One region of the Parazoarcus sp. PS-13 R2A genome, then DNA from elsewhere that is predicted to be linked to it. Evidence: predicted binding sites of a transcription regulator. Region 1 holds the regulator's gene; the other holds the start of a gene.
What was found. Region 1 encodes sigma-54, which starts transcription at its own class of promoters, with help from an activator protein. Its sites were predicted from a motif close to TGGCACGCTTNCTGCTNA; they were not measured.
Positions count from the first base shown of each region.

Region 2: the regulator sigma-54 is predicted to act here: its motif matches at 2,875-2,892, upstream of AC22G6_RS13860 (urease accessory protein UreD).

Region 1 is NZ_JBYEXN010000009.1:63,328-71,035, forward strand. It holds gene ilvA (threonine ammonia-lyase, biosynthetic) at 1-89, opposite strand, end outside; gene hprK (HPr(Ser) kinase/phosphatase) at 179-1,141, opposite strand; gene ptsN (PTS IIA-like nitrogen regulatory protein PtsN) at 1,110-1,595, opposite strand; gene hpf (ribosome hibernation-promoting factor, HPF/YfiA family) at 1,729-2,052, opposite strand; gene AC22G6_RS10250 (RNA polymerase factor sigma-54) at 2,070-3,524, opposite strand; gene lptB (LPS export ABC transporter ATP-binding protein) at 3,550-4,272, opposite strand; gene recX (recombination regulator RecX) at 4,259-4,708, opposite strand; gene recA (recombinase RecA) at 4,738-5,775, opposite strand; gene AC22G6_RS10270 (CinA family protein) at 5,804-6,322, opposite strand; gene AC22G6_RS10275 (phosphatidylglycerophosphatase A family protein) at 6,327-6,818, opposite strand; gene thiL (thiamine-phosphate kinase) at 6,811-7,708, opposite strand, start outside.
Region 2 is NZ_JBYEXN010000014.1:35,353-43,060, reverse strand. It holds gene ureC (urease subunit alpha) at 1-982, opposite strand, end outside; gene AC22G6_RS13875 (urease subunit beta) at 984-1,289, opposite strand; gene AC22G6_RS13870 (hypothetical protein) at 1,316-1,621, opposite strand; gene ureA (urease subunit gamma) at 1,641-1,943, opposite strand; gene AC22G6_RS13860 (urease accessory protein UreD) at 1,983-2,864, opposite strand; gene queF (NADPH-dependent 7-cyano-7-deazaguanine reductase QueF) at 3,033-3,887, opposite strand; gene AC22G6_RS13850 (SulP family inorganic anion transporter) at 4,135-5,610, shown strand; gene AC22G6_RS13845 (universal stress protein) at 5,621-6,487, shown strand; gene modD (ModD protein) at 6,515-7,345, opposite strand; gene modC (molybdenum ABC transporter ATP-binding protein) at 7,415-7,708, opposite strand, start outside.

The sequences.
Region 1 (7,708 bases):
ATGGCGACGTCGTACACCTGGGCGTTGAGGATACGTTCCAGATAATCCGGGCTTGCGGCGGTCATGGCTTTGGCTTTGTGCGAGGGCACTGCGGTAAAGGGACTGAGGGTAGCAGTCGATGCGGCACTGCGGCAAGCGCAGTGCCCGAAAAAACATCGCGGCGCAAGAGGGATTGCCCTTAACCGGGGCGGTCGGAGGCGGTGCCGTCCGGCTGGTCGGCTTCGAGCAGTTTGATCTGGCGCTCGATGAACTCCTGGGTGGAGTCCACCCCTCGCAGCTGCAGAATGGTCGAGCGCACCGCGGCCTCGAGCAGGACCGCAAGGTTGCGACCGGCGGCAACCGGCAGGGTGACACGGGGAATCGCGTCGCCGAGGATGTTCTGTTGCTCGCGCTGCATGGGCAGCCGGCTTGGGTCGTCCTGGCCGGGCTGGCGACGTTCGAGGTGACAGATCAGCCGCAGGCGCATCTTGCGGCGGCAGGCGGTTTCGCCAAAGATGGTGCGGATGTTGAGAATGCCGAGTCCGCGCACCTCGATGAAGTCCTGCAGCAGTTCGGGGCAGCGGCCCTCGAGCACGCTGGGTGCGATCCGCGAGAATTCGACGATATCGTCGGCAACCAAGCCGTGACCGCGCGAGATCAGCTCCAGCGCAAGCTCGGATTTGCCTGCACCGGAGTTGCCGGTGATGAACACGCCAAGTCCGAGCACGTCCATGAACACGCCGTGCAGCGACACCTTTTCAGCGAGCTGTCGCGACAGGTAAAGGCGCAACTGGTCGATGACCCCGGCAGCCGGCTGCGGGGTTGTGAACAGCCCGACGTTGTGCGCCGCACAGACGCCATGGACGATGTTGGGCACTTCGCAGCCGTCGGCCAGGATGAAGGCCGGCGGGTGTGCTGACAGAATGTCGTTGAGGTGGTGCGCGACCTTGTCACGTGACTGCCGCTGCGCCCAGGCCAGCTCGGCTGCGCCGAGGATCTGCAGGCGGGTAGGGTGAATCAGGTTGAGGTGGCCAATCAGGTCGGCTGGCCAGATGCGCTCTTCGGCAACAGAGAGAACCGCGTCGATACTGCCGCTGACATGGGTCAGCTGCAGACGTTCGCGGTTGTCTTCATACAGCTGCGAGAGGCTCGTTTGTCGCATCGGTACCCCAGTCGTTGAACAGGGTGTGGAGCGCCTGTGCGTCGGGTGCGGCCTGCAGCTGTTCGCGGAAGCTGCGATCGCTGAACATCTGCGCCAGCTCCGACAAGAGCTGAAGGTGGGTTTCGTTGGCCTGTTCGGGTACCAGCAGGACAAACAGCATGTTCACCGGACGACCATCGGGCGCATCGAACTGCACCGGGGCTTCTAGACGGAGAAACGCGCCGGCTGCGTCCTTCAGGCCCTTGATGCGGCCGTGGGGAATGGCAATGCCCTGGCCGAGGCCGGTCGATCCAAGGCGTTCGCGCGCAAACAGGCTGTCAAACACCATGCTGCGGGCGATGCCCTGATTGTTTTCGAACAACAGGCCGGCCTGTTCGAAGACGCGCTTCTTGCTGCTGGCGTCGAGGTCGGCAACCACGTTCGAAAGTGGCAGGAGTTGGGAGATGAGGCTCATGCGCTTTGGGGCTCACGCAACGCCGCCGGAGCGGACGCAACGCTGAAAGGTCTCTCAGGCCCGGGCAAAGCCGGACCGCCAAATTGAGCGGCGGATTATAACTTCACCCGGGTCCGAAAGGCCTGGTGAAAAATCACGCCTCGGGAGTCTGGTGCTTGTGCGAGTCGTGGTGGTGATCGGTGCTCTTCTGCTTGTACTTGAGCACCTGGCGATCGAGCTTGTCGGTCATCGCATCGATGGCAGCGTAGAGGTCGGCGTCGGCGCTTTCGACGTGAATGTCCTTGCCGCGCACGTGCACGGTGACTTCAGCCTTCTGGTCGAGTTTCTCAACGGAAAGGATCACGTTCACGCTGGTAACGTTGTCGAAGTGACGGATCACGCGGTCAAGCTTGCCGGAGACGTACTCGCGGATGGCCGGTGTCACTTCAACGTGGTGTCCGGTGATGTTGAGATTCATGTTAACTCCTCTTGGTATCAAAGCGTTTTACGCAGACTGACCGGCGGGATATTGAGTGATTCGCGGTATTTGGCGATTGTGCGCCGCGCGACCACGATACCCTGCTGGCCCAACAGATCGGCAATCTTTGCGTCGGACAGGGGTTTCTTTCTGTCTTCGGCGTCCACCAGCTGGCGAATCAAGGCACGAATCGCTGTGGAAGAAGCCGCACCACCGGTGTCGGTGGCAACGTGACTGCCGAAAAAATACTTGAGTTCGAATACGCCGCGCGGCGTCGCCATGTACTTCTGGGTGGTGACGCGCGATACGGTTGATTCATGCAGCTCGAGCTGGTCCGCGATCTCCCTGAGGGTCAATGGACGCATTGCCACCTCGCCATGATCGAAGAACTGTCGCTGCTGGTCAACGATGGCCTGAGATACACGCAAAATGGTATCAAAGCGCTGTTGTACGTTCTTGATCAGCCAGCGTGCTTCCTGCAGCTGGCCGGTCAGACCGCCGCCCTGGCCGCGGTTCTGCTGCAGCAGGCTGGCGTAGAGCTGGTTGATGCGCAGGCGCGGCATGGCTTCGGCGTTGAGCGACACCGTCCACCGGTTGCGGATCTTGCGCACCACGACATCGGGCAGGACGTAGCGGGTTTCTTCGTTGGAATGCTGCGAGCCCGGATGCGGGTCGAGGCGGCACACCAGCGCCTGAGCATCGCGCAGGGCGTCGTCGTCGCACCCGGTGAGGCGCTTGAGCTTTGCAAAGTTGCGTTCGGCCAGCAGCTCGAGGTGCTGTTCGACGATGACCAGCGCCAGGTCGCGGCAGCTGCCTGCAGGCATGGCGCGCAGCTGCAGGCCGAGGCACTCCTGGGGGGTGCGTGCGCCAATGCCCGCCGGTTCGAGCTGCTGCACGTGCCGCAGGGCAATCGCGAGGTCGTCGAGGTCGTAGTCGAGTTCGGGCGGGAGCAGTTCGAGCAGGTCTTCGAGCTCCTGGTGCAGGTAGCCGTCGCTATCGAGCGCTTCGATGATGAAGCGCACCAGCATGCGGTCACGGTCCGTCAGCGGGGACAGGGCAACCTGCTGATCGAGATAGTCGCGCAGCGAGGTGCCTGCGGCCTGGAATTCCTGGAAGTCGCTGTCCTCGTCGTCGTCGCTCTTGCTGCTGGCGCCGCTGCCGGTGCCTGACCAGTCCATGCCTTCGTCAAAGTCGGCCGATTCGTTCTCGTTTCGGGGCTCGGCTTCCTGGGTGGTCTCGGTGCTGGTCTCGCGCGGGGTCTCGGTTGCGGGCTGCGCATCGTTGCCGACAGCGGACGGTGCGAAGTCGCTGCCGTCGCCGTCCTCACGCTCGAGCATCGGGTTCTCCAGCAGAAAGCGTTCGATTTCCTGGTTGAGCTCGAGCGTGGAGAGCTGCAGCAGTTTGATGGACTGCTGCAGCTGCGGGGTGAGCGTCAGGTGCTGCGAGAGCTTGAGCTGAAGGGTTGGTTTCATGATGCCAGTCGGGGGCGTGCCGGAATCAGAGGCGGAAGTGTTCGCCGAGGTAGACCTGGCGCACTTGTTCGTTGGCGATGATCTCGGGCGGCTTGCCGCTGGCAAGCACGCGGCCGTCGGTAATGATGGTTGCGCGGTCACAGATGCCGAGCGTCTCGCGCACGTTGTGGTCGGTGATCAGCACGCCGATGTTGCGCTCCTTCAGAAAGCGGATGATCTTCTGGATGTCGAGTACGGCGATCGGGTCGACCCCTGCGAAAGGCTCGTCCAGGAGGATGAGGCGCGGGTCGGTGGCAAGCGCACGTGCAATCTCGCACCGTCTGCGTTCTCCGCCTGACAGCGAGATGGCGGTGTTGTCGCGCAGGTGCGCAATGCCAAGTTCTTCGAGCAACTCTTCCAGGCGTTCGTCGATCTGCGCCACCGGCAGCCCGCGGAGCTCGAGCACTGCACGAATGTTCTCGGCGACCGTGAGCTTGCGGAACACGCTCATTTCCTGCGGCAGATAGGACAGCCCCAGGCGTGCGCGAGCGTGGATCGGCAGATCGGTCAGGCGTGCGTCGTCGAGCGTAATCTCGCCGCCGTCGGCGCGCACCAGACCTACGATCATGTAGAAGCAGGTTGTCTTGCCTGCGCCATTGGGGCCCAGCAAGCCGACCACTTCGCCCGAGCCAACCTCGAACGAAACATCATGGACGACTGTGCGCGCCTTGTAGCGCTTTTGCAGGCCGGTGACCTTAAGCAGACTCATCGGGGGCTTCTTTCAACAGTTTGCAGATCACGTCAGTGGAAAAACCACGGGTTTGCAGGAAACGCGCCTGGCGCGCCCATTCGCGGCGATCGTCAGGTGCGAGGCCAAATCTAGACTGCCACACTGCACGGGCGCGGTCGAGTTCGGATTCCACACATTCGCTCTCGATGGCCTCGTCGATCAAGTCCTTCGATACGCCACGCCTCGCGAGCTCGTGGCGCAGCCGCTGGCTGCCAAACCGGGCAGCCTTGCTGCGAACCCACGCTTCGGCAAAACGGGTGTCGGAGAGCAGTTCGAGTTCGCTCATGCGAACCAGTACGGCTTCGATCTCCTCGGCGCTGCCATATGGAGACAGCTTGCGCGCAAGCTCCGCCCGCGAGTGATCCCGACGGGCGAGATGGCGCAGCGCGCGTTCGCGCAGACTCGGCTCGCCCATCAGGGGTCAGCGTCCGGACGGGGCGGAGATCAGGCTTCGGAAGCGACGGGTGCCGCGCCACCGAGCGCGGCCATTTCGCCGAGTCCGACCGCTGCGCGAACCTTGTTCTCGATTTCGCGAGCCAGCGCCGGGTTTGCGCGCAGGAACTCGCGTGAGTTGTCCTTGCCCTGGCCTATCTTGTCGCCGTTGTACGAATACCAGGCGCCGGACTTGTCGACGATCTTGTAAGTCACGCCGAGGTCGATGATCTCGCCTTCGCGGGAGATGCCTTCTCCGTAGAGAATGTCGAAGTGCGCTTCCTTGAACGGCGGCGCGACCTTGTTCTTGACGACCTTGACGCGCGTTTCGGAGCCAACGACTTCGTCGCCCTTCTTGATGGCACCGGTACGCCGGATATCCATGCGGACCGAAGCGTAGAACTTGAGCGCGTTACCACCGGTGGTGGTTTCGGGGCTGCCGAACATGACGCCGATCTTCATCCGGATCTGGTTGATGAAGATCACGAGCGTGTTCGTGCGCTTGATGTTGGCGGTCAGTTTGCGCAGCGCCTGCGACATCAGTCGTGCCTGGAGGCCCGGCAGCTGGTCGCCCATCTCGCCTTCGATTTCGGCTTTCGGGGTCAGTGCGGCGACGGAGTCGATGACGACGATGTCCACGCCGCCCGAACGCACCAGCATGTCGGCGATTTCGAGCGCCTGCTCACCGGTGTCGGGCTGGGAAATCAGCAGGTCGTCGATGTTGACGCCGAGTTTCTCGGCGTAGCCCACGTCGAGCGCATGCTCGGCGTCGATAAAGGATGCGGTGCCGCCGAGCTTCTGCATTTCGGCGATGACCTGGAGGGTCAGCGTGGTCTTGCCGGACGATTCCGGACCGTAGATCTCGACTACACGGCCACGCGGCAGGCCGCCCAGGCCGAGGGCAATGTCCAGCCCGAGCGAGCCGGTGGAGACGGTCTGGATGTCGCGCTCGATACTGCCGTCGCCCATCCGCATGATCGAGCCCTTGCCGAATTGCTTCTCGATTTGAGAGAGCGCGGCGGCAAGCGCCTTGGCCTTGTTGTCGTCCATGAGTGGTCCTTCCTGAGTGAGACGCGAATTATGGCACAGAGCTTGCTGAGATGCTGCTGTCCGAATCGGTAAAGCGAAGGACCTCTTCAAGTGCGGCGATGACGGTCTGCCGCCGCACGGCTTCGCGGTCGCCGTCGAAGTGGCGGGTGGTGGGGAATACATCGCCCCGGCGCAGCGCAGTGGCGATGCAAACCGTGCCCACCGGCTTCGCCGCACTGCCGCCGCCGGGCCCGGCAATACCTGAAACCGCGACGGTAATACTGGCAAGGCTGTGCTTCAGGGCGCCGGCAGCCATCTCCGCAACCGTGGCTTCACTCACCGCGCCATGCGCAGCGAGCGTCCCGGTGCCGACGTCGAGCATGTCGATCTTCGCTGCGTTCGAGTAGGTGATGAAGCCGCGGTCGAACCAGGTCGAGCTGCCCGCCGTGGCGGTGACGACCTCGGCAATCCAGCCGCCAGTGCAGGATTCTGCGGTGCCCAGCATCCAGCCCTTGCGGGTCAGGGCCTCGCCGACGCGGGCCGAGAGTTGTTCTAGCGTGTTGTCCATGGGTTCAGGCGCCGAAAATCGCAACGAGTACGGCAAGCGAGAGCAGGGTGTAGCCCGCGGCAAGAAGGTCGTCGAGCATGACCCCGAAACCGCCCTTGACCCGGCTGTCGGCCCAGCGGATGGGCGGTGGCTTGGTGATGTCGAACAGGCGGAACAGCGCCACTGCAACGGCCTGCCAGATCAGGCTTGCGGGTGTGAAGGCGAGGACGAGCCACATCGCGACCATTTCGTCCCAGACGATGGCGCCGTGATCGGAGGCGCCGAGTGCGCGTCCGGTGCGCTCGGCCGCGAGAATGCCGGCAACGAAGAGCGCGCACACCAGCGCGAGGAAGGTCGCTTCCGACAGCGGCGTGCGCAGCAAGGGATAGAGCAGCCATGCCAGCAGTGTGCCGGCCGTGCCCGGGGCCTTGGGCGAGAGCCCCGAGCCGAATCCGAGTGAAATGAAATGGGCCGGGTGGCTCAGCAGCAAGCGCGTGGTGGGGCGTGTTTCAGGCAAAGTGGTCGTATCCGGAAAGCATGGGAGAAAGCAGGCGGCCATCGGTCTCGCGCAGCATCAACTGGCGGGGGCGGCTGGTGAGGCGGCCAATGCGGTGCAATGCAATGCCCTGCTCATGCGCGATCTTGTGCACGGTGTCACGGCGCTCGGCGGGGGTGCAGAACAGCAGTTCGTAATCGTCGCCACCGGCGAGCAGCGCACGCCGCGCCTGGGCCTCGTCGGCCCCCGTCGCACGCAGTTCGGCCAGAGGGAGCAGGGCAATGTCGATTTCGGCGCCACAGTCCGAACGCTCGAGGATATGGCCGAGATCGCCGAGCAGGCCATCCGAGACATCGAGCATGGCGCTGGCGACGCCGCGCAGCGCCAGGCCGAGTTCGACCCGGGGGGTGGGGTGCAGCAGGGCGCGAATGCAGTGCTCACGTCCGGTCGGGCCGAGGTCTATCCTGTGTTGCAGGGCTGCGAGCCCGAGTGCGGCCCGTCCGGGCTGCCCGGAGACCCAGATATCGTCACCGGTATGACCGCCAGCTCGCGTGATGCCCTTGCCGGCAGGGAGTTCGCCAAGGATGGTGATGCTCAGTGTGAGCGGGCCGCGTGTGGTATCGCCGCCGGCAAGATCAACGCCGTAGTGCGATGCGCAGGCGAACAGGCCCGCCGAAAACGCCGCGAGCCAGGTGTCGTCGGCGCCCGGCAGGGTCAGGCCAAGAAAGGCCCAGCGCGGCTCCGCACCCATGGCGGCTAGATCTGACAGGTTCACCGCAAGCGTCTTCCAGCCAAGATCGTGCGGATCGGTGTCGGGGAAGAAATGCGTGCCGGCCACCAGCATGTCGGTCGATACCGCCAGCTGCATGCCCGGGCGCGGGCGCATCAGTGCCGCATCATCGCCGACGGCA
Region 2 (7,708 bases), on a different contig from region 1:
CAATCGCCGGGTCGAGGTGATGACACACCATCAGCATGTCGAGATGCTCGTCGATGGTGTTGACCGTGAATGGGCGCGTCGGGTTGGTCGAGGACGGCAGCACGTTCGGCGACCCCACCGCCTTGATGATGTCCGGCGCGTGACCGCCACCCGCACCTTCGGTGTGGAAGGTGTGGATGGTGCGGCCCTTGAACGCGGCCAGCGTGGTTTCGACGAAGCCGGATTCGTTCAGGGTGTCGGTGTGGATCGCGACCTGCACGTCGTGCTGCTCGGCCACATTCAGGCAGTTGTCGATCGCCGCCGGCGTCGTGCCCCAGTCCTCGTGCAGCTTGAGGCCGATCACGCCCGCTTCGACCTGCTCGTTGAGCGGCCCCGGCAGGCTGGCATTGCCCTTGCCGAAGAAGCCGAGGTTCATCGGGAAGGCTTCGGCCGCCTCGAGCATGCGATGGATGTGCCACGGCCCTGGCGTGCACGTGGTGGCGTAGGTGCCGGTCGCCGGCCCGGTGCCGCCCCCGAGCATGGTGGTGACGCCCGACATCAGCGCCTCTTCGATCTGCTGCGGGCAGATCCAGTGGATGTGGCTGTCGATGCCCCCGGCGGTGAGGATCATGCCCTCGCCGGCAATGACCTCGGTGCCCGCACCGACCGGAATGGTGACGCCGGGCTGGATATCCGGGTTGCCGCCCTTGCCGATCCTCCAGATCCTGCCGTCCTTGAGGCCGACGTCCGCCTTGACGATGCCGGTGACGGCATCGACGATCAGCGCGTTGGTGATGATGGTGTCGGCCACCTCGGCCGAGAGCTGCTGCCCCTGACCCATGCCGTCGCGGATGACCTTGCCGCCGCCGAACTTCACCTCTTCACCGTAGATGGTGTGGTCTTGTTCGACTTCGAGAATCAGCCCGGTGTCGGCCAGTCGCACGCGGTCTCCCACCGTGGGGCCGAACATTTCCGCATAGGCGCGGCGCGTAATCTTTGCCATATCAGAGCGCTCCCATGACCTGGGCGTTGAAGCCGAACACCTTGCGCGCACCGTCGAGCGCGACCAGTTCGATCGTGCGCGACTGTCCCGGCTCGAATCGCACCGCCGTCCCGGCGGCAATGTTGAGGCGGAAACCGCGTGCAGCCGTGCGATCGAAGTCGAGCGCGGCATTGGTTTCGGCAAAATGGTAGTGCGAGCCGACCTGGATCGGGCGGTCGCCGGTATTCGTGACTGAAAGCGTCAGCGTCGAGCGTCCGACATTGAGTTCGATCTCGCCGTCGAGCGGCATGAGTTCGCCTGGAATCATTTTCTTCTCCTGATGTGCCTGGCGGTTCAACCGCCACGGGCGCCGAAGCGATAATCGCGCATGGCCTGTGAGCGCGCCGGCGCAGCCTCGGGGGCCGGAGCGGGTACGACGGGTTCGACCACTGCAGCCGGTGCCAGCTTTTCGCGCAAACAGATGACGAGCAGCAAGAACTCCTCGTCGTCGGCGAGTTCTTCGATCTCGTCCAGCGTCGCCTTTGCATACGCCGGATCGCTCGTCATCGCCGTCAGATTCACGCTGCGCCCCAGCGTACGCTTCACCTGCAGCTTGAAGCGGGCCAGCAACCTCGCCAGTTCGATTTCGGCTTCGCTCATGATGGTCGCCGCCAATGCGTCAGATGATGGGGTTATGCACGGTGACCAGTTTCGTGCCGTCCGGGAAGGTGGCCTCGACCTGAATATCGGGAATCATCTCGGCCACGCCGTCCATCACGTCGTCGCGTGTGAGCAGGGTGGCACCGTAGCTCATCAGCTCGGCCACGGTCTTGCCGTCGCGCGCACCTTCAAGGATCGCGCAGGTGATGAAGGCGACCGACTCGGGGTAGTTCAGCTTCAGGCCGCGCGCCCGACGCCGCTCGGCGAGCAGTCCGGCGGTGAAAATCAGCAGCTTGTCCTTCTCTCGTGGGCTCAGTTCCATCGATTTCTCCACGGCGCCAGTGGCGCCGCCATCAGTTGATCAGGTATTCCAGATTCTCGGCGTCTGCATCGGGCGCCCGGCTACGGTCGGCCTGACCGCAGCCCAAAGCCGCGCAAACCATTCGCGTCCCGGCTCGCATGCGGGCCCGAGATAACGCGCTACCAGCAAGCCGGGCAACAAGGTGACGCCGCCCGTCCCGTGCGTCGGCGCGATCTCGCGCCAGGCCTTGAGGAGTTCGACATTCACCAGCGGCGAAGCGACCAGCAGACTGCCGCTCACCGGCTCGCCCTGCAGCCCGATGCCGGCAGTCAGCAGGGCGCTGCCACCACCCACCCTGCCGCGCTCCAGCCACAGCGGACGCCCGTCTCGCACTATCCTGGTGCGCATCGCAAGCTCACCTCGGGTAAAGCGCTCCCCCGAGCCCGTGCGGCCGAAACACAGCATCTCCGCCCCGATGAAACAGGCATCTCCGGACAGGCTGACCTCCGTCACGAGGTCACCGAAGGCGCCGTCGAACACCAGGCTTTCCTGAGGCAGCCACTCGCACACGGCGCCTGCGGCCACCGCAATACGCTGTGTCAGCCCGCCGCGTGCGCCGGCGCTGCGATACCACTTGCCCGCACCCGGTGTGGTCAGCAGCGCATGGGCGCCTGCCCTGACATCGACATCGACGCTGAGGCTGTCGCCACTGGCGATACCCGCGGGCGGGTGTACCAGAATGGTGTGGCACACCTCATGGCCCTCGGGATAAAGCGGACGCTGCACCACCAGCGGACCGACATGCGCGCGCTCCGCAAGCACGGTACGCTCGCCACGGCGTTCATACGCCAGCCGCAACTCGGCACGCCAGCTGCGCCCGGCGGCAGCATTACAGGCAGGCGCGCCGAGCGAACGGGATTCAGGGGCTGTCACAGCATTCATGGAGCTTCCATTAGCAAGCAATGTTCCAGCTCAAAGGCCGACCCGATATACGACTGTTTAGACTGACTATTCTGTGCAGACAAGGCTTGCAGGCGCACGACCTGTGCCAGGCGACCATGTAAACACCGACCGGATGCACCAGTACAGTGCATGAACGCCCTCCCGCGCTTACTGCCGCACTTCGTCGCACTCGTCGAATTCGTCAGCCTTGCCCACACCGGGAGTCGCACGGAACGGGTTGATGTCCAGACCACCGCGCCGCGTGTAGCGTGCCCACACCGCAAGCGCCTGCGGGTGGCAGCGCGCCATGATGTCGCAGAACACCCGCTCCACGCATTGTTCGTGAAACTCGTTGTGCTCGCGAAAGGAGACGATGTAGCGCAGCAGGCCCTCACGCTCGATCGCAGGCCCGGTGTAGCGCACCACGACCATGCCCCAGTCGGGCTGACCGGTCACCAGACAGTTGGACTTGAGCAGGTGGGAATACAGGGTCTCGCTGACGACTTCACCACGGGCTGCCAGCAGGGCCGGGGCCGGCTGATAGGTATCGATATCGATATCGAGATCGTCCAGACAGACTCCTTGCGGGTAGCCGATCTGGCGCAGGGGGCGCTCGCCGAGCGGCATCAGCTCAACCGCCACCGCGCCGCCTGCCGCCGCGGACAGGTCGCGAGCAATCGTTTCGCGCACGGTGCCCGCATCGGCAAAACGACTCTGGTTAAAGGCATTGAGGTAAAGCTTGAGCGATTTCGACTCGATCAGCCGCGGCGTATCGGCCGGCACCCGGAAGCGTGCGAGCGCCACCACCGGCTTGCCGCGCGCGTTCAGCCACGACAGCTCATAGGCATTCCACAGATCCTCACCGACAAAGGGCAAGGCATCGCCGCGCACGCCGATTTCGTCGCGCTTGAGCTGACGTTCGATCGGAAACAGGAGCTCGGGCGCATAGGTATCGCGATAGGCGACAGGCTTGCCGAGCGGCGAGGCTTCGGCACCATGGCGGAGAGGGGATGTATCGTTCATCGGTATGATTGTAAAAGAAGCGCGCACGATGCGCTGTTGCTGCGTTGCAGCATGAATAGTAAACTCACCGGTCAATGCGTTTACGGACGCGCTTTCCCGCAACACCCGCAGACGCGGCATCAGACGACAGGCTGCAGGCCACGTCGCCGCCCGCAAGGCCGCACCCGGACGCCCTGCGACACTCCATCCGGCACATCAGCAGCAAGGCCGCGCCTGCCACGCAGCCCAAGACGGATCAAAACAGACAATGAAATCCCTTCAGCAGGACTGGTTCTCCAACGTCCGCAACGACTTGCTCGCCGGCCTGGTGGTCGCGCTTGCCCTCATCCCCGAGGCCATCGCCTTCTCCATCATCGCCGGGGTCGATCCCAAGGTCGGGCTCTATGCCTCCTTCTGCATCGCCACCGTGATCGCCTTCGCCGGCGGTCGCCCGGGCATGATCTCGGCCGCAACCGGTGCCATGGCCCTGGTGATGGTGACCCTGGTCAAGGACCACGGCCTGCAGTATCTGCTCGCCGCGACCCTGCTCACCGGCGTGCTGCAGATCCTCGCCGGCTGGCTGCGCCTGGGCGTGCTGATGCGCTTCGTGTCGCGCTCGGTGGTGACCGGCTTCGTCAATGCGCTGGCGATCCTGATCTTCATGGCCCAGCTCCCGGAGCTGACCAACGTCAGCTGGCATGTGTATGCCATGACCGCAGCCGGGCTCGGCATCATCTACCTCTTCCCCTACATCACCCGTGCCGTGCCGTCGCCGCTGGTCACCATCGTGGTACTGACCGCGGTGTACATGGTGCTTGATCTCGACATCCGCACGGTGGGCGACATGGGCGAACTGCCGGACAGCCTGCCGGTGTTCCTGCTGCCCGATGTGCCACTCAACCTCGAGACGCTCGGGATCATCTTCCCCTACGCACTGACGATGATGGTCGTGGGCCTGCTCGAATCGCTGATGACCGCCACCATCGTCGACGACCTCACCGACACCACCAGCAACAAGAGCCGCGAATGCGTCGGTCAGGGCGTGGCCAATATTGCCTCCGGTTTCCTCGGCGGCATGGCCGGCTGCGCGATGATCGGGCAGTCGGTGATCAACGTGAAGTCCGGCGGCCGCGGACGCCTGTCGACGCTGACCGCTGGCGTGGTGCTGCTGATCCTGGTGGTCTTCCTCGGCGACTGGGTGCGCCAGATCCCGATGGCGGCCCTGGTCGCGGTGATGATCATGGTTTCGATCGGTACCTTCAGCTGGGACTCGGTACTGAAGCTGCGCGAGAATCCGCCCAGCTCCAGCGTGGTCATGATCGCCACCGTCGCGGTCACCGTTGCCACGCACGACCTCGCCCGCGGGGTGCTGGTCGGGGTGCTGCTGTCGGGCTTCTTCTTTGCGCACAAGGTCGGCAAGGTGCTGCACGTCGGTTCGCGCACGGAAGACGAAGGCCGGATGCGCCGCTATGCCGTCACCGGCCAGGTGTTCTTTGCCTCGGCCGACCGTTTCATCGCCTCCTTCGATTTCAAGGAAGTCATCGACAAGGTCAGCATCGACGTCTCCCGCGCCCATTTCTGGGACGTCACTGCCATCAGTGCGCTCGACAAGGTGGTGGTCAAGTTCCGCCGCGAAGGCACCGAAGTCGAGGTCATCGGCCTCAACGAAGCCAGTGCGACCATGGTCGACCGCTTCGCGGTGCACGACAAGCCTGAAGCCGTCGAAAACCTGATGGGCCACTGAGGAGCAGACCATGAGCAAAGACAACAAGATTCTGGCCTGCGTGGATCAGTCCCGTTTTGCCGACACGGTTGCCGACTACGCAGCCTGGGCCGCGACGCGCATGGACGCGCCGCTCGAGTTTCTCCATGTCATCGACCGCCATCCGGAACTCGGCTCCGGCGAGGATCATAGCGGCGCCATCGGCTTCAACGCCCAGGAGCAGTTGCTGCATACCCTCAGCGACAAGGATGCGGCGCTCAGCCGCGCGGCACGCGAACAGGGACGCATCTTCCTCAACCGCCTGCGCGAGCGCGCGATCGCCGCCGGCGTGCCGGCACCGGACATGCGCCAGCGCCACGGTGCGCTCGACGACACTCTGGCCGAGCAGGAAGACGGCGTACGCATGTTCGTCTTCGGTCGTCGCGGCGCCTCGGCCGGGACCAGCAGCCAGAGCATCGGCAGCAACGTTGAGCGCGTGGTGCGTGCCCTGCACAAGCCGGCGCTGACCGTGACCGAGGGTTTCAGCGAACCGCGCCGGATCCTGATCGCCTTTGACGGCGGCATCGTCACCCGTCGCGGCGTGGAGATGGTGGCAAACAGCCCGCTGTTCCGCGGCCTGCCCATCCATCTGCTGATGTCGGGCAAGGAAAGCCAGAGCGCGCCCAAGCAGCTGGAATGGGCCAAGAACACGCTCGAGGCGGCAGGCTTCGAAGCCCCTGCTTCACTGATTCCCGGCGACGCGGAGCAGGTCATCGAGAAAACGGTGAAGGCACAGGGCATCGATCTGCTGATCATGGGCGCCTACGCCCATTCGCCGCTGCGCAGCCTGCTGTTTGGCAGCAAGACCACCGACCTGTTGCGCACCGCCACCATTCCGACACTGCTGCTGCGGGGCTGAAAAGCCCCCACGCGGCGCGATTCGCGCTCACGTCAGCGCGAATCGCACCTTTACGTCGCAGGGCGGCGCCGTATACGCGGCCGAGGTGGCAATGAGATCCGCCCCGGCCGCCACGTAGTCTGCGGCGTTGTCGGCGCGCACGCCGCCGGCGGCGACCAGCACCGCGCCGAGGCCCTCTGCTGCAATCCGCGCCTTGCACGCTGCCACCGCCTCGGGCGGGAATTTCTCCAGCTGCAACACACCGGCCCCCGCACGCGCCCAGACCAGCGCCTCCTCGACCGAGGCCACCTCCACCGTGAGCTTGCGCTCAGGCTGAAGGCGTTGCAGACGGGCCACGGTGTCCTGCGGCGCCTCTTCCAGGAACAGACGGTGCTCGGCGAAGATCAGCAGGGTTTCCGACAGACCCAGCCGGTGCATGATCGCACCGCCCGCCTTCACTGCCTTGGCCGACATCGCCTTGGTGCCGGGCACGTTCTTGCGTGTGCAGGCGACAGCAACCGGCGCCGCAGCCGCGACGATGGCGGCCGCTGCGGTGGCGATGCCGCTGGACCACTCCATCAGGGTCTGCGCCACCTTCCACGCACGGTGAAGCTCGCCCGCCCCGCCTTCGGCCTCGAGCAACAAGGTCCCCGCCTCGACCGCCGTCGCCGACGCGACATGGATCCGCGCGGTCGCGCCTGCCAGCTGAAACAGGCGCACTGCCTCTTCACTGCCGCACACCCGCATCGCACCGCGAGCGTGGAAGGACACATGCCCGCGCGCATTCTCGATGGCCAGGGTCTCGGTGGTCAGGTCGCCCGCCGGCACATCATCGGCGAGCAGCTCGGACAGGGCGTGATCGGACAGACAGCAAGGCATGACTCGAACTCCGGAAGACATCTGCACAAGGGCACTTCCAAACGGCACCGGCAATTCCTGCGCGCGGGATCACCCCAGCAGGGCCACCGTCTTGATCTGCGCCCACATTCGTCGATTGGCCACGATGCCGAGCTGGTCGCACGAGCGCCGGGTGATGCGCGCGATCAGCGGGGTGCCGCCCGCATCGAGGCGGACCAGCACATGCGCAGGGGTATCGGCCACGACCACTTCCTGCACGATGGCCTGCAGCAGGTTGGTGATGCTGCTGTTTTCGTTGCGCGTCTCGGCAAGGCTGACGTCGCGCGCATGCACGCGGAAGCGCAGACGGTGGCCGACGGGCTCCGGGCGGCGCGCAACCAGTAC